2 regions of the Paenarthrobacter sp. NyZ202 genome follow, and region 1 is predicted to be linked to the other one. Evidence: predicted binding sites of a transcription regulator. Region 1 holds the regulator's gene; the other holds the start of a gene.
What was found. The regulator LexA, encoded in region 1, represses DNA repair genes until DNA is damaged. The targets are predictions, from matches to a motif close to TCGAACANNTGTTCGA.
Positions count from the first base shown of each region.

Region 2: the regulator LexA is predicted to act here: its motif matches at 2,005-2,020, upstream of ACPFL9_RS06910 (Y-family DNA polymerase).

Region 1 is NZ_CP187556.1:1,693,391-1,704,517, reverse strand. It holds gene ACPFL9_RS07915 (histidinol-phosphate transaminase) at 1-231, opposite strand, end outside; gene ACPFL9_RS07910 (LysM peptidoglycan-binding domain-containing protein) at 289-648, opposite strand; gene lexA (transcriptional repressor LexA) at 997-1,743, shown strand; gene ACPFL9_RS07900 (ATP-dependent DNA helicase) at 1,795-3,858, opposite strand; gene hflX (GTPase HflX) at 3,851-5,413, opposite strand; gene ACPFL9_RS07890 (class I SAM-dependent methyltransferase) at 5,981-6,595, shown strand; gene dapF (diaminopimelate epimerase) at 6,576-7,544, opposite strand; gene miaA (tRNA (adenosine(37)-N6)-dimethylallyltransferase MiaA) at 7,582-8,505, opposite strand; gene miaB (tRNA (N6-isopentenyl adenosine(37)-C2)-methylthiotransferase MiaB) at 8,525-10,060, opposite strand; gene ACPFL9_RS07870 (regulatory protein RecX) at 10,060-10,602, opposite strand; gene recA (recombinase RecA) at 10,592-11,127, opposite strand, start outside.
Region 2 is NZ_CP187556.1:1,462,495-1,473,621, forward strand. It holds gene ACPFL9_RS06890 (aquaporin) at 1-163, shown strand, start outside; gene ACPFL9_RS06895 (ArsR/SmtB family transcription factor) at 246-596, shown strand; gene ACPFL9_RS06900 (hypothetical protein) at 674-1,141, shown strand; gene ACPFL9_RS06905 (DUF305 domain-containing protein) at 1,300-1,923, shown strand; gene ACPFL9_RS06910 (Y-family DNA polymerase) at 2,097-3,377, shown strand; gene ACPFL9_RS06915 (uroporphyrinogen-III synthase) at 3,394-4,551, opposite strand; gene cobA (uroporphyrinogen-III C-methyltransferase) at 4,562-5,596, opposite strand; gene nirB (nitrite reductase large subunit NirB) at 5,606-8,233, opposite strand; gene nirD (nitrite reductase small subunit NirD) at 8,515-8,877, shown strand; gene ACPFL9_RS06935 (phospho-sugar mutase) at 8,874-10,622, opposite strand; gene ACPFL9_RS06940 (glycoside hydrolase family 32 protein) at 10,719-11,127, opposite strand, start outside.

The DNA.
Region 1 (11,127 bases):
CAAGGCTACCCGAAGCTCGGTGAACTCACGGTCCGGGTATCGGTTGAGGCTGGTCGCAGCCGCGGCGACGGCCTCGGTGATGGCTGCCTGCACGTCGGCCGGGACGCCATGGGTGTTCTCGTTGACGTTGAGCAGGACGGGGACGTCAAGCTGCGGTGCGCCGTAGGGGCTCAGTCCACGCAGGTTGGTCCGGAGGGGAAGGCGGTCAAGTCGCTCAAGCTGGTCACTCACCACCACAGTTTAAGGGGCCGCGGCGACCCGCCGGTAACTGTGACAGCTGGAAGCACCTCAGCCGGCGGGAACGAAGAGCTGCTGGCCCGGCTGGATGCGTCCGCCCGGGAGGTCGTTGAGCTGGATGATCTCGGCGATGACATCCCGCGGATCGCGGTCCGGGGCGGCGGCCCCGGCAATACCCCAGAGCGATTGGCCGGGCTGGACTGTCACGGAGACAGCCACGGGCGGCTGGAGCTGGGATGGGGAATCCGATGCCTTGGCCGGAGAGGTAATGAAACCGGCCAGGCTCAGGAGGGCTGCTGCCAACAGCATGGCCGGGATTCCGAAGAAGACAATCCTGCCGCGCCGGGTCAGCCGGATACGGGCCGGAACGGGGGTACTGCGGAAATCACTGAACGCGGTGACTGCGGACATGAGCTGAGCCCTTCTAAGCGATTGCCTGGGCCGGATACCGGACAGGCTGCCAATTCTTGTGTCCCCCCGGCCCGAACCAATGTTCGAACGCAGCGTCCGGACATTCCATGCGAGCCAAGGATTTATAGAACACATATTCGAACCTTGCTATGACATTTTTAGCACTTATCAACGAACGATGTCGAGACTCGCTAGAACAAATGTTTGATAAACGCATGCGCCTGACCTACGTTTGACTGAAGGAACAAGCACTGTTCCAGTGGAACAGGAGGGTCTGACATTTTTCGGACCCCCATCCCCGGGCACCTCCTTGTGGAGGCCGGGCGGAGCGGAAGGGCAATGGCGTACATGGCATCCAAGGCCAACGGCGGCGGGGCACCCCTGCGGAGCCAACAGCCCCAGAAAAGTCCCAAAAGCCTGACCGTCCGTCAGAAGAAGATCCTGGAAACCATCCAGCGGTCAGTCAATGACAACGGGTACCCGCCCAGCATGCGTGAGATCGGCGACACTGTCGGCCTGGCAAGCCTGTCCAGCGTCACGCACCAACTGTCCCAGCTGGAGAAACTCGGGTACCTTCGCCGGGACCCCAAGCGTCCAAGGGCAATGGAAGTCCTGATGCCCCTGACGCTTGACAGTGGCGCCGCGATCCCGGGCGTGGAAGCACCCGCAACCCTCCGCACCACCGGCGGGCTGGCCGTCACGGAACTCGCCAGCGCGAGCGACACCGCCATGGTTCCGTTGGTGGGCCGGATTGCTGCCGGCGGTCCGATCCTCGCTGACCAGACCGTAGAGGACGTCCTCGCACTTCCCCGGCAGCTGGTAGGCCACGGCGAGCTGTTCATGCTCAAGGTCGCCGGCGACTCCATGATCGATGCCGCGATCTGCGACGGTGACTGGGTGGTGGTGCGGCGCCAGAACGACGCCGTCAACGGAGACATCGTGGCGGCGCTGCTGGACGACGAAGCTACCGTGAAGACCTTCAGGCAACGCGACGGCCACACATGGCTGCTGCCGCAAAACACCCAGTACGAACCCATCCTTGGAGACCAGGCCACCATCATGGGCAAGGTCGTTTCAGTTCTCCGCTCGCTCTAGCTTCGGCGCTGCGCCCGCGGCGGCTTCAAGGCTGTTCCCGCTCCGGGAGCGTCAGCCCGTGGAGGCACTAAGCCTGCGCAGAACACCCTGGACCACCTTGCTGTCCGTCGTCGCCCAGAACGGCGGGAGGGCAGCACGCAGGAACGCCCCATAGCGTTCCGTGGAAAGCCGCGGGTCCAGGACCGCGACAACCCCCTTGTCCCCTGTGGAACGGATCAGCCGACCGGCGCCCTGCGCCAAACGAACCGCGGCATGCGTGGCCGAGACGGCCATGAAGCCATTGCCGCCGGACTGTGCCACAGCCCGCGACCTTGCCGTCATCAGAGGATCGTCCGGACGGGGGAAAGGTATCCGGTCAATGACCACGAGCCGGCACGAGCCGCCGGGCACGTCTACCCCTTGCCACAGGGACATGGTCCCAAAAAGGCAGGTATCCGGTTCGTCGGCGAACTGCTTCACCAGCGCGGCCATGGTGGATTCACCCTGGCAGAGAATGGTGTCATCGAGTCGCAGGCGCATGGCGTCAGCTGCTTCCTCTGCCGCCCGCCGTGAAGAGAACAGGCACAGTGCTCCGCCGCCGGATGCCCGGATCAGGTCTTCCAGCTCATCGAGCGCTTCCGGGGAGGTTCCGCGCCCGGGCTTGGGCAGGTGCTGCGCAACGTAGAGCACACCCTGCTTTGGATAGTCGAAAGGCGATCCAACATCCAGGCCTGTCCAGCTTGGCGCCCCGTCGCCCACAAGTCCCAGTCCCCCGGCCGCCGGCTCAAATGCGGATCCGATGGCCAAGGTGGCGGAGGTGAGCACCACGGTGTGGCCTGCGAAAAGCCCTTCCCTGAGCCTTCCTGCCACGCTGAGGGGAGCGATGTTTATCAGGGCGGGGGCGGTTTCATCCGGCTGGGAGTAACCCTGCTGCGGATCGAATGTACTGTTCCTGGAGAACCAGACGACTTCGCGGTTTTCCTTCGCAGCGAGCAGCCGCTCTGACAGTTCCAGGATGAGAAGAAGCCGTGACCGCGCGAGCTGCCTGCCGCCGTCGACCGCGTTCTGGCCCGACGAATCCGGCTTGGAGTCCGAGAGCGCGGCACGCGCAGCATCACGCAACTGGTCGATGCAGTCCAGTTGTTCATCGTTCAGGCCGTTCGGCAGCAAGCCGTTGGGAACTCCTGCAATTGCCAGGTCCAGCCTATCGGCCGCGGCGTTGAGGGCATCCACGGTAATCGCCGTGTGCTTCCGGGCACTGGATGCTGCGGCGTGCACCATGGCCACCGACAATTGGCCCGACACAGCACCGGTCACGCGGTCCTGGAGCTCATGGGCTTCATCCACCACCACGACGTCGTACTCGGGAAGGACAGCAAGCCCTTCAAAAGCGCTGACAGCAAGCATCGCATGGTTGGTTACCACGACGTCGGCTTCTGCAGCCCTGGCCCTGGCCTGTTCGCTGAAGCATTCTTCTGCCAGGGGGCATTTCTGCGCTCCCAGGCACTCCATGGACGTGACGGACACCTGCCTCCAGGCCCGGTCCGTGACGCCCGGCATCAATTCGTCCCTGTCACCGGTGGACGTGGTCTCCGCCCACTCCCTCAGGCGCACCACTTCCTTGCCCAACTGCGACGACGGCCCACCCACAGACGCCGCGAAGTGCGGGACACTGGTGTCCTCGCCCAGCGAAAAGAGCTGGCCTTCGGACGGTTCCTCGCTGGGAAAACCACCCTCGAGTTTCTGGAGGCAGACGTAGTTGGCCCTGCCCTTGACCAGCGCCACGTTCACGGGACGGTCCAGGGCAGGGCCAATGGTCTCCAGGAGCCGGGGAAGATCCCGGCCAACAATCTGTGTCTGCAGGGCCAGGGTGGCGGTGGACACGAGCGTGGGTTTGTTGCTGTCCATGGAATGCGCGATCAACGGAATCAGGTACGCCAGTGACTTACCCGTACCCGTCCCCGCCTGCACCAACAGATGTTCCCCGGACTCGATGGCACGGGTCACGTGCTTGGCCATTTCATGCTGCCCGGTACGGCTTTGGCCGCCCATCCCGGCAACAGCCTTTTCCAGCAACCCGAGGGTGAACTTCTCCCCCGGCGACTCGACGACGTCCGCCGCCACCTTTTCAACCATTGGTGACGAATGACTCCAGTTCAGCGGCCAGCCCTTCACGGACCATGGCCACCACGCGCGTGCCGTCTTCCTGGTGCTCAAGGCTCAGGATTTCCGCGTCCGAAGAGTGGAGCTTGCTGATCAGCTCGCCGCGGTTGTAGGGAATGAGCACGTCCAGCCGGACACCGGGCCGCGGGATGGCCTGGCTGATCGTTTCCAGCAGTTCCGCGATGCCCTGCCCTGTGCGGGTGGACACCACGGCATGACGGGGCTCTTTCTGCTTCAGACGCTCCACGACGAAGGGATCGGCGACATCCACCTTGTTCAGGACGATGATCTCCGGCACCTTGCGGGCGTCGACTTCCGTGAACACCGCCCGGACAGCAGCGATCTGCCCTTCCGGGTCCGGATGGGAAGCGTCCACCACATGGAGGATCAGGTCAGCATCGGCAACTTCCTCCAGCGTGGAGCGGAATGCCTCCACCAACTGGGTAGGCAGCGACCGGACGAAGCCCACAGTATCGGCCAGCGTGTAGCCGATCCCGTCGGGCGTCTGCGCCCTGCGGACCGTGGGGTCAAGGGTAGCGAACAGGGCGTTCTCCACCAGGACTCCCGCGTCAGTCAGCCGGTTCAGCAGGGACGACTTACCGGCATTGGTGTAGCCGGCAATCGCAACGGACGGAATGGCATGACGACGGCGGTTGGCCCGCTTGGTCTCGCGCGCCGGCTTCATCGCGGCGATCTCCCGACGCAACTTGGCCATCCGCGTACGGATGCGGCGGCGGTCGAGTTCGATCTTGGTTTCACCCGGACCACGTGAACCCATGCCGGCGCCGGCGCCGCCCACCTGGCCACCGGCCTGCCTAGACATCGACTCACCCCAGCCGCGAAGCCGCGGAAGCAGGTATTCCAGCTGTGCCAGTTCCACTTGGGCCTTGCCCTCGCGGCTCTTGGCATGCTGGGCGAAGATATCAAGGATCAGGGTGGTTCGGTCCACGACCTTGACTTTGACGATGTCTTCAAGGCCACGGCGCTGGGACGGGGACAACTCAGTGTCCACCACCACGGTGTCAGCGCCGGTGGCGGCAACAATGTCCTTGAGCTCCTGCGCCTTGCCGGAACCAAGGAACGTACCGGGATCCGGCTTCATGCGCCGCTGGACAAGCCCGTCCAGGACCTCGGACCCGGCCGTCTCCGCCAGGGCCGCGAGCTCACGGAGCGAGTTCTCCGCATCGGCCAGCGTTCCTTCGGTCCAGAGACCGGCGAGGACCACCCGTTCCAGGCGGAGTTGGCGGTATTCGACTTCGGTGACGTCTTCGAGTTCCGTGGAAAGGCCGGCAACACGGCGCAGTGCGCGACGTTCGGCCAGGTCTTCCTGCTCTCCGTCGTAGACGCTGTGCTCTTCATCAAGGGTGGAGATGGCCTGGGCCTTGCCGAACACGCCTTTGTCCTGGTTGTCCCCGGATGCCTGCGCGGGGACATCCTTGGAAAGAATCCGGTCGATGACGGCCTGGATCTGTTCAGGACTCATGTCCTGGGCGTCGGAATCGGATCCGGAATGGTTCTGGGTGGTCATGGTCTCCTTAGACTGTTCGGCTATTCCAGAATAATGCTGATTGCGTGCGCGTGGGGCAGTATTCGCGCTGGGCTGACGGGATTGGGCCAAAAGGGCCTCCTGTGATCTGAACAGGCAGCCGGGTTTCCCCGTGCGTGCTGTAACAAGCGGGTGCTTTTCATCAAGCGGGAGTCCGCTGCGGAGGACCATCCCGGCGCCGGGAAAATGCCAACTCATGGCAGCCTGCCGACGCGGCGACCGTTTCCTGAACGTAGCGGTATTCGGGCGATGGCAAAGTGCGAAAGAGGTGATCTTTTACTGAGACCGCGGCACCGTGTCCTTGATGGAAAGCGGTGGGCGGATGAGCCGGATGGATCCTGCCTGGCGGAATCGCCGGTGGCTGATGCTGTTCAACGCAGATGCGGTTGAAGCCAGATCAGCCACGGCGTGCGTCGCGGGCGGTGCCGGTGGGACGGCCGGTTACTCAAAGATCAAGAACATGCATCCAACACTATCATCCGGTGTCAAATTGGCCTTCTGTGCTTGCAGTTTCCCAAGCGGCCCCACGGGCAACTACGCTGGCAAATTATGGAGTCTGCACACTATTTCAGCGCCCAACCGGCCGGTCCCTTTATCCGGAAGCCGCTCACGGTGGAACTGGCCGGAGCGACCCGCCACGTGCACACTTCATCCGGGATCTTCAGCCCCGACGGGATCGACAAAGGAACTGCAATACTGCTCGCAGAGGTTCCCCCGCCCTCCCCGCAGGGCAACCTGCTGGACATTGGGTGCGGGTGGGGCCCGATTGCCCTCACCATGGGGCTGATGGCGCCCTCTGCGCAGGTCCATGCCGTGGACGTCAACGAGAGATGCATCGTTCTGACCAACGAGAATGCGCAGTCGCTGGGCCTGCCGAATGTCAAGGCAAGCCTGCCGCATGAGGTGGATCCCGCCGTCGAGTTCGACACTATCTGGTCCAATCCGCCCATCCGCATCGGGAAAGCCGAACTCCACACCTTGCTGCTCACCTGGCTCCCCCGCCTGGCGCCAGGCGGCAGTGCATGGCTGGTGGTTCAGAAGAACCTTGGCTCAGACTCGCTGCAACGGTGGTTGGCCACGGAACTGGACAACACCTTCAGCGTCAGCCGGGAAAGCACGTCCAAGTCGTTCAGGATCCTCCGGGTCAGGAAAGCGTCCCGGTAGCAACGATCACAGCGGGGCCACTCAGTTCGACGTGTTCCCTGCCGTCTTCACCCGGGAAGAACTTGACTCCCACCACTCCCCCCGGAACGTTCACGTTCCAGGCGTTGGGTGCGGTGCTGCCCGCCCAATGCCGGATGGCGACGGCCGCAGCGCATGCACCTGTTCCACAGGACTGCGTCTCGCCCACGCCACGTTCGTGGACCCGCATGGTGATGGTTCCCACGCCATCGTGGACCAGTGGTTCTGCGGGGACAACGAACTCCACATTGGTCCCGTTGACGGGCTTGGGATCCACCACCGGCGCCTTGTACAGCTGGGTGGAGGTCAACTCGGCCATTTCCGCCAGCGCCACCACCGTGTGCGGATTACCCATGCTCACCGACAGTCCTGGCCTGGCAACCTCAAGTCCCTCGGCGCTGACCAAGGCATCCATGGCTTTGCTGGTGGCTTCGGCAGGGAAGATGAACTCCCAAGGGCCCATGTCCACGGCATAACCGTGGTCGGTCCGTACAATCTTCTTGATGCCTCCGCGGGTTCCTATGGTGAGGACCTGGCCGGATGCCAGTTCCACCAGGCCCTCCTCAATCAGGAAATGAACGAAGACCCGGACGCCGTTGCCGCACATCTCCGACAGTGACCCGTCCCCGTTGCGGTAGTCCATGAACCACTCGGCGGCAGGATCCTGTGCCAAGAGTTCCCTGCCCTCCGGCAGGAACCTGGACGGAACGGCACGGATGAGCCCGTCGCCACCAATTCCCCGGTGCCTGTCGCACAACTGAGCGACTTGTTCCGGGGTGATCGTGTGGTTGTCAGCGGGATCTGCGATCAGGACGAAATCGTTGCCGGTTCCATGCCCCTTGGAGAATCGCAGGCCGGAGAGGTTGGCTGCGGGCTGGGAAGCAGTTGCAACCGTGGGCTGCTGGGCGGAAACTGCGGCAGATTGATCCATGAACCTAGGCTACCTGCACGGTGTGTACGGCCAGAAATCAGCCGTTCCCTGCCACTGCTGCAGCCTGGATGGCGAGGTCCGGCAGGTTCCAGTCCAACCAGGTGATCCGCGGATCCGCACGGAACCACGTCAGCTGCCGTTTGGCGAACTGCCTCGTAGCCACGATCGTTTCCTCTGCTGCCTGGTCAACGCCGGATGTGCCGTCCAGGACTTTCAGGAACTGCGAATACCCCAACGCGCGCGACGCCGTCTTGCCCTTGCGGAGTCCCGCCCGGTCCAGTCGCTCGACTTCTGCCTGCAATCCGGCATCCACCATGCGATGCACGCGGGTGGCCAACCGGCTGCGAAGCTCGTCCCGTTCCACGGACAGCCCAATCTGGACCGCCGGCTGGAAGTACTCCCGCTGGGGCATGAACGAACTGAACGGCCGGCCGGTGAGTTCGTGGACTTCCAACGCGCGGATGACACGCCGGGCGTCGGTGAGACGTGCAGCAGACACCGGGTCAACGCCCGCCAGCCGGGCCTGGAGGAACGCAAGGCCGTGGATGGTGAGCTGGTCCTCCAATTGCTTCCTCAGCACCGGGTCCGTTCCCGGAAATTCCAGCACGTCAAGGGCAGCCCGGATGTAGAGCCCTGAGCCGCCCACCAAAATCGCCCGTTTTCCCCTCGAATGGATGTCCCGGATGGCCGCGCGGCACTGATCCTGAAAGGCAGCCACGCTGGCTTCCTCCGTGACATCCATGATGTCCAGAAGGTGGTGCGGCACGCCTTCCCGCTCGGCCTCGGTGATCTTGGCCGTGCCGATGTCCATGCCGCGGTAGAACTGAAGCGCATCACCGTTGATGACCTCCCCGCCAAGAGCACGTGCAAGCTGGACTCCCAGGTCTGACTTGCCTGAACCCGTGGGCCCAACAATGGCGATTACGGGCGGATGGAGCGGCCGTGGGGTCGGTGGAGCCATGGAGTGTCCCCGCCGCCGCTCAGGCGCGGCGGGCAGGCAGCGACGGCATCCCGAGGGATACGCCCGTCTTCCCGGCACCGGCACCTGGGGCGGGCACCCCACACGTCTCCGCCTGGGCACGGTCCCACGCGTCTCCGGCGCGGGACCTCCGCAGGTGATACTCCGCCGGGCCTGCAGGGTCGGCAATGAGGTGGAAAGCTGCGGCTTCAGTGATGGTCACCGTCACGAAATCACCTGGACGGGGTGTCGCGGCTCCTTCCGGCACCGAAAAATGCACCAGGCGCTGGTCCTTGGACCGGCCCGACAGCCTGTGGGTCTCCCCCGCTTTCCGGCCGGACTGGGCGGTCACCAGAATCTCCACCTCCTGGCCGAGTTGCCTGGCGTTCTCCTCAGCAGCGATGCGGTCCTGAAGGGCCGTCAAGCGTTCGAAACGCTCCTGCACCACGGCCTTGGGCAGCTGGTCCGGAAGGTCGGCTGCCGGGGTTCCGGGACGCTTTGAATACTGGAAGGTAAACGCCGAGGAGAACCGTGATTTCCCGACGACGTCCAGGGTCGCCTGGAAGTCTTCTTCGGTCTCTCCCGGGAACCCGACGATGATGTCGGTGGTAATGGCAGCGTTGGGGATGCGCTCCCGCACTTTGTCCAGGATGCCGAGGAACCGGCTGGACCGGTACGAGCGGCGCATGTCCTTGAGGACCTTGTCCGAGCCGGACTGCAGCGGCATGTGCAGTTGCGGCATCACGTTGCGCGTTTCCGCCATGGCGTCGATGACGTCGTCCGTGAAGGCAGCAGGGTGGGGGCTGGTGAAGCGAACGCGTTCCAGGCCTTGGATGTCGCCGCAGGCGCGGAGCAGTTTGGAGAATGCCTGGCGGTCGCCGAACTCCACCCCGTAGGAGTTGACGTTCTGGCCCAGGAGCGTGACTTCCACAGCGCCGTCGTCAACGAGGGCCTGGATTTCGGCCAGGATCTCGCCCGGTCGCCTGTCCTTCTCCTTGCCGCGGAGCGAGGGGACGATGCAGAACGTGCAGGTGTTGTTGCATCCTACCGAGATCGAAACCCAACCCGAGTAGACGGAGTCTCGCTTGGTGGGGAGTGTTGAAGGAAAGACATCCAGCGACTCCAGGATTTCCAGCTGGGCCTCGTTGTTGTGCCTCGCGCGGTTAAGCAGCGCCGGGAGGGCACCAACATTGTGCGTGCCAAACACTGCATCGACCCAGGGCGCCTTGCGGACGATCGTGTCCCGGTCCTTCTGTGCCAGGCAACCGCCTACCGCAATCTGCATGCCCGGGTTGGCAGCCTTCACCTGCCTCAGCTGGCCCAGGTTGCCGTAAAGCTTGTTGTCGGCGTTTTCACGGACGGCGCAGGTATTGAAGACAACGACGTCAGCCAGCTCACCTTCAGCAGGGATGTAACCGGCTTCTTCCAGCAATCCGGCCATGCGCTCGGAATCGTGGACGTTCATCTGGCAACCGAACGTCCGGACCTGATAGGTACGCGGCCCGGATGAAGGCTGAACGGGTTCTGCTGCTGAAGGGGAAGGAATGGTCAAACTCACTACTCAAGGGTACCGGCTTCCGCCAGCACCTCTCCTACGATCCTGAACGCCATGGAGGGCGCGTATCCCTTGCGGGCCAGCATGGATGCCAACCTGCGCGTTTGCTTGTCCCGTTCTGCCCGGTCAGACAGATCCAGCCCCGGCCGCAGCTTGCGCTCCACCAGGTCCCTGGCGGCCGCTTCCTCGTCCTGGTCGGACACCTGGGCCAATGCGTCTTCTGCGTCCTCCGGCTCAATGCCTTTGTCTGCAAGCTCACGACGGAGTGCCCCCTTGGCCAACTTCCTGGTCTGGGAGCGGCTTCGGACCCACATCCGGGCAAACTCTGCATCATCAATCAGCTGGACTTCTTCGAAGCGGTCAAGGACTGCTTCCGCCACGTGCTCCGGGACATGACGTTCAGCCAGCTTCCGGGACAGCTGCAGCCGGCTGCGCGGCGCCATCGTCAACTGTCTCAGGACGATGGCGCGCGCGATGGACTCCGGGTCGGGCTCAGGATCACCGGCAACGGAGGAGTCCGGGTCCGGCCCACGCCTAGCCGTCAACGGCCTTCAGCTTGGGTGAATCTTCCTCAGGCTTGACGCCGACACCGAGCTTCTCCTTGATGAGGCGCTCAAGTTCCTGGGCGAGCTCCGGGTTATCCCGCAGGAAGCGACGGGAGTTCTCCATGCCCTGGCCCAGTTGATCGCCATCATAGGTGAACCAGGAACCGGACTTCTTGATGATGCCGTGCTCCACACCCATGTCAATGATGCCGCCCTCGCGGGAGATGCCCTGCCCGTAGATGATGTCGAACTCGGCCAGCTTGAAGGGAGGGGCCATCTTGTTCTTGACGATCTTGGCCTTGGTCCGGTTGCCGACAGAGTCAGCACCTTCCTTCAGCGTTTGGATACGCCGGACATCGATACGCACTGACGCGTAGAACTTCAAGGCCTTGCCACCGGTAGTTGTTTCCGGTGAACCGAAGAAGACACCGATCTTCTCGCGTAGCTGGTTGATGAAGATGGCCGTGGTCTTGGTTTGGCTCAGCCGGCCGGTGATCTTTCGCAGGGCCTGGCTCATGAGTCGTG
Region 2 (11,127 bases), 230 kb from region 1:
CACGTTTGCCGGTATCGCTCCAGGCTCCGTGCCCGGCTTCATCGTCGCGCAACTGGCTGGCGCGGCCATCGGCGTCGGCGTCCTGGCTGTCCTTTTCCCTGCTGCGCCACAGGGCGCGGACGATGTCGTCATCCCGCACCCGCTGGAGAAGCCGGGCTCCTGACCGCGGGTGATGACGTGGCTCCAGGCCAGGAGGGGGGCGCCGACTATATTGATAGCAGTCAATGTTCGGGCATAATGGATGGATGACCACGCTGCCTGTCCTCCAACCGGCCACCTCCGATCCCTGCTGCGGCCCTGCAGGGGAGACGGTGCTGGGCGAGGGGGCGGCCAGGCAGAAGGCGGCGGTTTTCAAGGCCCTGGCGGATCCCAACCGGCTCCGCCTGCTGTCCATTATCAAGAATTCCTCCGCCGGCGAGACATGCGTGTGTGACCTGATCGAACCGTTGGACCTTGGCCAGCCCACTGTGTCGCACCACTTGAAGATCCTGGTTGATGCCGGCTTGTTGCATCGGGAAAAACGCGGCACATGGGCGTACTTCTCCCTGGTCCCCGGTGCGTTGGATGATGTCGCCGGGATCCTGGCCCGGCTGTGAACGGCCGCCGGGACCAGTTCGCGGGCCGGTAGTCTGGAACGGGAAAAAACAGCCGCGCAGCGGGGAAAGGGACCGTCATGGCAGCACAGTCGGGATGGACGAAGTACCTCCTGGGCGGCGGGCTCCTGACGGCCGTGCTGGCGTTGATCGCCGGAATACTGGGCATGCACATCCTCGTCGGCGGAGCCCACTCCACCCATCAAGCCGCGACCGTTGGCACGGCGGCCAGCACCGCCGTCGTGAACCATGCCACCGCGGCAGGGCACGCAGCAGCCGGGCATACCGGCCACGCCACCTCCGCTGATACCGGGGCCGGCACGGCCGCCCCGGCACAGTGCATGTGCCAGGGAAACTGCTCAACAGGGCACGCCATGGGCAGCTCCTGCATCCCGTCCCCCAAAACAGCCAGTCTCGCAGCTCCGTTACCCGAACGCGCATCGTTCCTTTCCCCGGCGCACCGTGCCGTGTCCAGCCATGCGGGATCGATGTGGTCGTACCAGCCCGGTAGTCCTTCACCGGGTGATTTGTCGATCAGCAGAACATAGACACCCCGGGCCGGCCCATGCCCGGTGCAATTTTCTTTTGTCTGCTGCCGTTGGCAGTCACTCCTTTCTGCCCTGGACGGGTTTATCCCTCGGGCAGAGCTCCGCTGATACCTGTCATGGGGGCCGTGCCGCCGTGACCGTTTGTGAAGGATCTTTTGATGAACACAAAGAAGTTCTTGTCCCTCTCTGCCGTTGCCGTCGCCGCAGCCATAACGCTGGCTGGATGTTCCACCAATACCCCGGGATCGTCCGGAACCTCCATGCCGGGCATGGACCATGGCAGCATGGGCTCATCCATGATGCCCTCGTCCTCCGCCACGGCGGCGGGTGACCATAACGCCGCTGATGCGATGTTCGCCCGGATGATGATCCCGCACCATGCCCAGGCGGTGGAGATGAGCGGGATGATCCTTGCCAAGCAGGGAATCCCTGCCGACGTCAGCGCCTTGGCGACCCGGATCAAGGACGCCCAAGGACCTGAAATCGAGAGAATGACCGGCTGGTTGAAGAGCTGGAACGAGCCCACCATGATGACCGGCGACCACGGCATGGACGGCATGATGAGTGAAGAAGACCTGTCCAGGCTCAAAGCGGCCCAGGGCGTGGAGGCCGCGAAGCTGTTCCTGAGCCAGATGGTCGCCCACCATGAGGGGGCCGTGACGATGGCCAAGGCCGAAACCGCCGATGGCAAGAACGCCGAGGCGGTGCAACTGGCCAGGGACATCGTGGCCGCCCAGGAAGCTGAAATCAAGGAAATGCAGCAGCTGCTGGCCAACCTCTAGGCCGTACCCGGCTGCCGTCCGACCATGGCCGGCAGCCGGGTGCTCCCTTTTTGTCGGTGCCCCGATCTACAGTGGAAGTATTCGAATATTTGTTCGAGTTGAGCCGTGTCGCGCTTCACCGCGCGAACGTTCATCTGGTAGAGCCGGGAGGGAAAGTGTCCAAGCCAACCATCATGCACCGGATGCAGGAGATCGCCCATGTGGATATCAACTGCTTTTATGCCTCTGCCGAACGCGCGTTCAACCCGGCGCTGGAAGGCAAACCCGTCATTGTGCTCTCCAATAACGACGGATGCGCCGTCACCCGATCCCCGGAAGCCAAGAAGCTGGGGATCGGGCTCGGGGACCCGTGGTTCAAGCTGGCACCCAGGGCCAGGGAGTGGGGACTCGTTGCACTGTCCAGCAATTACGAGCTGTATGGGGACATCAGCTCGCGGGTGATGGAGTTGCTGGGCCGGTACTCGGCATGGCAGGAGATCTATTCCATTGACGAGGCCTTCCTCGGGGTCAAGGGTGGCCCAAACCAACTCCTGGAACTCGGCCGGACCATCAAGGACGCCTGCCGCAGGCACGTGGGAGTCCCTGTGTGCGTGGGGATTGCTCCCACCAAGACGCTCGCCAAGCTCGCCAACAAGTGGGCCAAGCACAACCCGGCGTTCGACGGTGTGTGCCGTTGGGAATCGGTACCCGCAGAGCAGCGGGAAGCCCTGATGGCGCGGCTGTCCGTGATTGAAATCTGGGGTGTGGCTACCCGGCTGACCAAGCGGTTGAATGCGATGGGCATCTTCTCGATCCTGGATTTGGTCAGGGCGGATCCGGTTGCCCTCAGGGACAAATTCTCGATCGTCATGATGCGGACCGTCCTGGAACTGCAGGGCACCCCGTGCATCCCCATGGAGGAGGAACGGATAGGACGCGACCAACTGATTTTCTCTCGCTCGTTTTCAACGCCCATCACCAGTGCGGCGGAGTTGCGGCAGGTGCTGAGCGTTTATGGCCAAATGGCCAGTGCCCGGCTTGCCAAACACGATCTGCAAGCCAAACTCCTCACCGCTTTTGCTGCCACATCCGTGTACAACCCCCGGGACACATCGTTCCCCAGCGTCAATGTGCGGCTGCCCATGCCCACCGCGGACCCGGTACTCCTGACCAAGGCCGCGCACGCCTTGCTGCCCAGGATCCAGGACGGCGTCCGCTACGCGAAGGCGGGCATCATGGTCACGGACCTCCGTCCCAGCGGCAACCAAAAGCCGCTGGAGGTCTTCGAGAACCGCCACGAGGAACGTGGAATCGGAACGCTGCTGGAAACTGTCAGCAAGCGCTACGGGCGCGGCTCCATTGGCCTGGGCCATGCCGGCATCAGGGGCGGGCCGGACTGGTCCATGAAACGGGGCATGCTGAGCCCCCGCTACACCACCAACTGGGATGAGCTTCCCCTGGTGAAGGCGGCGTAGCGGGGTGCACCACCAGTTAGATGCGGAGCCGGTACCCGCGCTTCACCACGGTTTCCACCAGCTTCCCGTCCGGCAGCGAGGACCGCAGCCGGCTGACCGTCATGTCCAAAGCGTGGACGGAACCGCGAAGATCAAGAAGGTCGGACAACGCCTCACGGGAGAGCACAGCGCCGCCGGCCCCCAGCAAAGCCCGCAGGAGAAGCAGGGGAGCAGGAGCCAGGTCCACCACATCGCCGTTGATCCGCAGGCACCGTCCGCGCAGCTCGATGGTGGCCGAGGGCGTTTCCACGCGGCGCACATGGTTCAGGGACAAGTGCTCGGTGACCAGCCGGATCAAGGCTCCCATGCGGAACCGGTCCGGGATCAGGGGCGTCAGGCCCGCATCAACCAGCGGCTGCGCGGTCACAGGCCCGACGGCGGCTACGGTCACCGGTCCTTTCAGGGCCTCGATGACCTGCCTGTACAGGCCCATCTCATGGGCGGTGCTCCACAGGGCATCCACAGCCGGTGCGCTGGTGAAGGTCAGCACATCCAGGTTTCCGCTGACCACGGCCTCGATCAAGCGCGGGAGTTTGTCTTCCCCGTCCGGTTTGACCCAGCGGTACGGCGTCACGGTCAGGACGTTGGCTCCGGACATGCGCAGTCGTTCCAGCTGCCGGACGTCGGTGTAGCCGTGCAGCTGCACCGCAACAGTCTTGCCGCGGACGCCTTCAGCAAGCAGCATATCCACCAGGGTAGCCGTGGTTTCGTCGCTGCTGATTCCGACGTCGGCAAGCCCGGCCGCGCGCACGGCACCGCGGGCTTTGGGTCCCCGGACAAACATACGGCAGGCGGAAAGTGCCTCCAGCAGTTGTTCGCCGATGCCGAACGAGTCGGCGGCTTCACACCAGCGGCGCATGCCGTAGGCGGTGGTGGCGATGCAGATGTCCGGCCTGGCCTCAATGATGGTCCGGGTGTCCTCGATCAACACCAGGTCCTCCTGGACTGGAGCGATCTTCAGGGCAGGGGCATGCAGCACGCTCGCACCGCGGCGTTCGAGGGCCTCGATAAGGTCCCGGGAACGGCGGTGCGAGGTGACGCCGATGCGGAAACCGTCCAAGGGAGATTCGGCTGATTCGGCAGCATCAGGTGAAGCTACGGCATCCTGTGCTTCAGGGGCACGGGTAACAGTCATGGTTTTACCTTCAGGCTTCAAGGAGGGAAGCGGCGAGTCGGCTCAGTTCGGCAGAGGCTTGGGCATGATTGCGGTTGGCTTCAGCCACCCTGACCACCTCGCCAATGACCAGCACGGCCGGGTTGCTGCAGCCGGTTGCAGCCGTCTCGATGGTACCCAGGTCCGCGATTGTGGTGCGCTGGCCGGGGCGGTATCCGCGCTCCACCACAGCCATGGGCATATCGGCATTCATACCGGCCCGGCGGAGCCCGGCGGCCAGTTGGGGGAGGGTTCCGATGCCCATCAGGACCACGATGGTCCCGCCAAGGCCTGCCAAGTGGAGGTGCTCCTTGTCAGTGAGTGGTGCGTGGCCGGAGACCACGGTGAACATGTGGCTGACCTCGCGGTGCGTCACGGGGATCCCGGCCGCCGCCGGAACGGAGATCGCACTGGTAACGCCGGAGACCACCCGCACGGGGACGCCGGCGGCAACGCAGGCTGCCACTTCCTCGCCGCCGCGCCCGAAGACGTAGGGATCGCCGCCCTTGAGTCGCACCACGTTCTTGCCCAGAAGCGCGGCCTCGACCATCAGCTTTTCGATGTCACGCTGAGTCACCTTGTGGTGGCCCGGCTGCTTGCCGACGTCTACCAGCTCTGCGGAGGTGAGGTCGGCCAGTTCCTGATAGGGCGCCAGCCGGTCATAGAACACCACGTCGGCATCCCGCAGGGCATCCAGCGCCCCCACCGTCAGGAGGTCCAGTGCGCCGGGGCCTCCGCCCACCAGGGTCACGTGCCCTTCTTCGCCGGCTGCCGGTTCAAAGGCCACGGGAATGCCGGCTTCCTTGCAGCCTTCCACCAGCGGCAGCCAGCCGGCATCGCCGTCGTCCACCACGGCAACCAGGAACGGACGGCGGGCGAGCAGACCGTCACAGGCGGCGGCGGAGGGCACACTGATCCTGTGCACCACGGCGCCGGCGTTCCGGTAGCGGCGGACGGCCTGGCGGGCCATGGTGTCGGAACCGGCAACAAGGACGTCCCGGTCGGTCAGGTCGATGGTGAGCTGCATTGGTTACCCCTAATTTTCTGCGCCGGCGGTGCTGCGGACGGGGATGCTGGAAGCGATCAGCACGCTGCCCTTTTCCTCGTTGGTGGCGGGTCGGATCTGGCCACGCTCGGGAACGAACGCGATGGAGTCGTCCTTCTGGTTGGGAGCGTTGACGAACGAACGGAAACGGCGGAGGCGTTCCGGGTCCTTCAGGGTCTCGGCCCACTCGTCCTCGTAGGTGTCGATGTGCTTGGCCATGGCGGTTTCAAGTTCCTCGGCAATACCCAGGGAATCGTTCACCACCACGTCCTCAACGTGCTTCAGCCCGCCGTCGAGTTCTTCCTGCCACCGGGCGGTGCGCTGCAGGCGGTCTGCCGTGCGGATGTAGTACATGAGGTAACGGTCGATGTACTTGATGAGGGTTTCGTCATCCAGGTCCTTGGCAAGCAACTGGGCGTGGGCCGGAGTGGCGCCGCCATTACCACCCACATAGAGGTTCCAGCCGTCGGCCGTGGCGATGACTCCCACGTCCTTGCCGCGGGCCTCTGCGCATTCCCGGGCGCAACCGGAAACACCCATCTTCAGCTTGTGCGGGCTGCGCAGGCCGCGGTAGCGCAGTTCGAGGGCGATGGCCATCTGCACGGAATCCTGGACACCGAAGCGGCACCACGTGGAACCGACACAGGACTTCACGGTGCGCAGGCTCTTGCCATAGGCCTGGCCCGACTCGAAGCCCGCGTCCACCAGTTCCTTCCAGATCTCGGGCAATTGCTCAAGGCGTGCCCCGAACATGTCAATGCGCTGCCCACCGGTGATCTTTGTGTAGAGGCCGTACTTTTCGGCCACGGCGGCAATGACACCGAGGCCCTTGGGCGTGATCTCACCGCCGGCAATCCGGGGGACAACCGAGTAGGTGCCGTCCTTTTGCATGTTCGCCAAAGCCCGGTCGTTGGTGTCCTGCAGGGTGCCACGGCCGGCATCAAGGACGTAGGCGGAGTGCTGGCTGGCGAGGATGGAGGCGATGGTCGGCTTGCAGATGTCGCAGCCGGCGCCGGTACCGTACTTGGCCATGATGTCTTCGAAAGACGTGAGCTCCAGGACCCGGATGGCGTCGAAGAGTTCCTGGCGGGAGAGGCTGATGTGCTCACAAAGAGCCTTGGAAACCTCGATCCCGGACTTCTTGAGTTCGCCTTCAAGGAGCTTCTTGAGCATGGGAACACACGATCCACACTGGGTGCCGGCCCGGGTACAGCCCTTGAGGCCACCGAGTTCCTGCACCGGAGCGTTTCCTTCGCAGGTGCCGCAGCCGTTGATGGCGTCGCGGATCGAACCGGCCGCCACGTTGTTGCACGAGCAGAGGATCGCGTCGTCCGGAAGTTCGGTTTCCGGAGCCTCGCCACCACCGGCAGCGCTCAGGAAGGCACCCGGTTCAGCCGGAAGTTCACGGCCCAGCAACGGGCGGAGGCTCATGTAAGGGGAAGCGTCGCCCACGAAGATGCCACCCAGAAGCGTCTTGGCATCATCGGTGGTGACAATCTTCTGGTAGACACCGCGGGCAGGGTCGGCGTAGACGATTTCCAGGGAATGTTCCGTGCGGGCGAAAGCGTCGCCGAAGCTGGCAACGTCCACACCCGAGAGCTTCAGTTTGGTGGCGGTATCGAAACCAGGGAACGTTGCCTGGCCGCCGTGCAGCCGGTCAGCCACGATCTCTGCCATCGTGTTGGCCGGGGCCACGAGGCCCAGGCACATGCCCCCGAAGTTCGCTACCTCGCCGATCGCCCAGATGCTCTCCACTTCGGTGGCGCAGAAGTCATTGATGACTACACCGCCGCGCTGGCCGAGGCTGAAGAGCTGCTCTTCGCCTTCGGCGGCACGGAAAAGCTCGTCGCGCGGCTTCACACCGATGGCCACGATCACCAGGTCAGCGGGGATGGTGCGGCCGTCCGCCATCAGCACGCCGGTGACCTGGCCGTCGTCGTCCGTTACGACTTCGGAAGGGAAGACGCCGCCGTGGACCTCGAAGCCCTTTGCCTCGATCAGGCGCCCCAGCGCCTGGCCTGCGCCCTCGTCCAGCTGGGTGTTCATGAGCCACGGTGAGCCGTTGATCACCACAGGGTTGGCGCCGAGCTGTTCGGTTCCGGCGGCGGACTCCAGGCCCAGCAGGCCGCCGCCGATGGTGACGGCGTTGACCTTGCGGCCGAGCTTTGCACCGAGTTCCGCAATGGCCTTATTAATGGCCCACACGTCTTCAAGCGTGCGGTAAACATGCGTGTGCTCCGCACCGGGAATGGGGAGCCGGGCTGCGTCCGAGCCGGAAGCGACCACCAGTTGGTCGTACTCATACTTGTTGCCGGAAGCGGTGAGGACACTCTTGGCTACGGTGTCGATCTTGACGGCGCGCTCGCCGGTCTTGAGCGTCACTGCCTCGTGGTCCCACATGGACGCCGCACCCAGGGTGAGGTCCACGCCGGTCTCGGTGAGGGCCTTGCTCAAGGCCACACGGTCGTAGGGAAGGTGGGCTTCCTCCGTGAGCACTGTTACCTGCCAACCTTCAAGCCCACGGTTGACCATGGCATCGGTGAAACGGTGGGCTGCAGGGCCGCCTCCGACAACCACGATGCGGCGCAGGTTTTCTGTACTTGAAGTGTGTCCGGTCACTGGTGGGCCTTTCGCAAAGGTCGCAGACGGATCTCCGCAACTTGTGGAACCAGCCTAGGGAGGGGCAGTTTCGCTTCAGTTTCCCGTTTGTTTCGTGATCTTAACTTCTGCATCACGAACGCGTTTCCGGCCGCGTGAGGTCTCTTTTACGCGCTGGACACATACGCGGACACCTGATGAAACACCCGCGTCCTAGCGTGAAGGAGTGGCCGCGAACGTGGCCCGTCCGGGGGAGTGCAGGTGGAAGATGCCGGCGTCCGGACACAGCGAGAGGGGCTGAAATGACCGTAATTCTTGACCGCGCAGAGAACCTGTCCGCCACAGCAACCTGGCACCGCGTGTGCCCGGTGGACGAGCTCGAACCGGCCTGGGGCGAGGCGGCACTGATCCAGGGCACGCAAGTGGCCCTGTTCCTGACCGCCCCGGGTGAGGTCTTCGCCGTCGCCCAGCAGGACCCTGCAACCTTGGCCAACGTCATGGCGCGGGGCATCATCGGATCGCGCGGCAGCCGCCCGACCATCGCCTCGCCGCTGCACAAGGAGGTCTACGACCTCGAAACGGGCGAGTGCTTCACCAACCCGGAGCTCAAGCTCGCGACCTATGCCACGCGCCTGGTGGACGGGTTCATCGAGATCGGGCTCTAGAGCCCCAGCGCTTCGCGGACATCCCGGAGGACATCGTCCAGGGATGTCCGCGCTGCTTGGCGTGCCGCCGGAAGTTCGGCGGCGGATTCCACGGGCTGGATGACTTCCAGGTAGCACTTCAGTTTGGGCTCGGTGCCGCTGGGCCGGATGATCACGCGGCTCTGGTCGCGGGTCTGGTACAGCAAACCGTCGGTGGGCGGCAGGTCCGCGCTGCCTTCGGCGAGGTCCGTGAATACCTCGACGGCGGACCCTCCGAACGCTTCGGGCGGGGTGACCCGCAGGCGGTTCATCATGGCATCCAGCAACCCAAGGTCTGCCACCCGGATGCTCAGTTGGTCGCTGGCGTGGAGCCCATGGACCAAATACAGCTCGTCAAGGGTGTCGAAGATCGTCCTGCCCCCGGCCTTGGCAGCGGCAGCCAGTTCAGCGATCAGGACGGCCGCGGAGATGCCGTCCTTGTCGCGCACCAGGTCCGGTGCCACGCAATAGCCCAAGGCTTCTTCATAGCCGTAAATCAGTCCGGGAACGCGGGAGATCCACTTGAAGCCCGTCAGGGTTTCCACATGGGCGTAGCCTGCGGTGGCGGCGATCCGGGACAGCAGCCGTGAGGACACAATGGAGTTCGCGAAGACACCTTCGGGGGCTTCGTCACCTGTGGCGTTCGCAGCCAGCCGTGCCGCGATGTGGGCGCCCAGAAGGGCACCTGCCTCATCACCGCGCAACATCCGCCACGCACCTGTCGCCGGGTCCAGCGCAGCAACGGCCGCCCGGTCGGCGTCGGGATCATTGGCCAGGACGATATCCGCGCCAAGGTCCGCCGCTGTGGCCAGCGCCAGGTCCAGCGCGCCTGGCTCTTCGGGATTGGGGAACGCGACGGTGGGGAAGTCCGGATCCGGTTGGGCTTGCTCTGCCACCAGGGTCACATCGGTGAAGCCCGCAGCGCGCAGGACAGACACAGCAGTGTCACCGCCTACGCCGTGCATGGGAGTCAGCACAATCTTGAGGTCGCGGGCGGGGAAGTGCTCCCTGTCCACCAGGTCCGCCATGGCTGACCGGTAGTCATTGACGATCGAATCCGGCAGCACGGTCCAGCCTTCATCTGCCAGCGCGATGGAATCCAGTGTTCCTACGGCATCGATCTTTGCCGCGATCCCGGAGTCGTACGGAGCCACGATCTGGGCCCCGCGGCCACTCTCGCTCACGGCGTGCCGGCCGAGGTACACCTTGTATCCGTTGTCCTGCGGTGGGTTGTGGCTGGCGGTCACCATCACGCCGCCGTCGCAGTCCAGTGCACGGACCGCATAGGCGAGTACCGGCGTCGGCAGGGCGTCCGGCATGAGGAACACCTCGATCCCGGCGGCCGTGAAAATTGCCGCCGTCTCGCGGGCAAAGACATCGGAGTTGTAGCGTGCATCAAAGCCCACGACGGCGCGCGGCCGGGTTCCGGGTGAAGCCGCCCCGACCGTTTCGGCCAGGAAAGCCGCCAGACCCGCCGCTGCCCGGCGCACTACCACGCGGTTCATCCGGTTGGGGCCGGGGCCGAGGGCTGCACGGAGCCCGGCCGTGCCGAACTGCAGGGTGCCGCTGAAGCTGTCACCCAGTTCCTGGGCTGCACCGGCGTCACCGGCTCCGGCGGCGTGGGCCAGATCGCGGAGGGCCGCGGCGGTGACGGGGTCCGGGTCCTGTGCGGCCCACTCACGGGCCTGGTCGATCAGCTGGTCAAGGGTGGCATCGCTCGATGTCATAAGCACCAAACTACAACGACGCATGGGGGTCCTGCCTCCCCCTCCGGTCGCAAAAGGGGGAAGTCGGGTTGCCCGCGGGCACGGTGCCGTCCCACGTCAGGGCTGGAGTGTCCGCGACCTGACGCTGAAGGAGGCGGCGCCGTCCATGCTGAAGACGGCCGTGCCCAGGTTGTCCCAGCCTGGGAAGAAGGTGTCCGAAACCACGGCCTGGCCGTCCTCCGCAAATACCTCAACGGACGAAGAATCCAGCAGGATCCGGAGGCGGACTGTGCGCTCCGAGGCTGGGAGGCGGACCTCGTGCCAGGGACTGAAATTCTCCGAAAAATTGGTGGTGCCGGCTTGCGAGCGGTCCACCTTCAACGTGCGGGACCCGGCATTCCAGGAAATCCTCAGCCCTCCATCTGCGCCTTCCCCCGGGCCATCATGGGATGCACGCCGGAGGAGTATCCCGGCTTCGGTGGCGGTACCCAGGTCAAGTTCCACATCCAGGAGCTGGCTCCGTGCC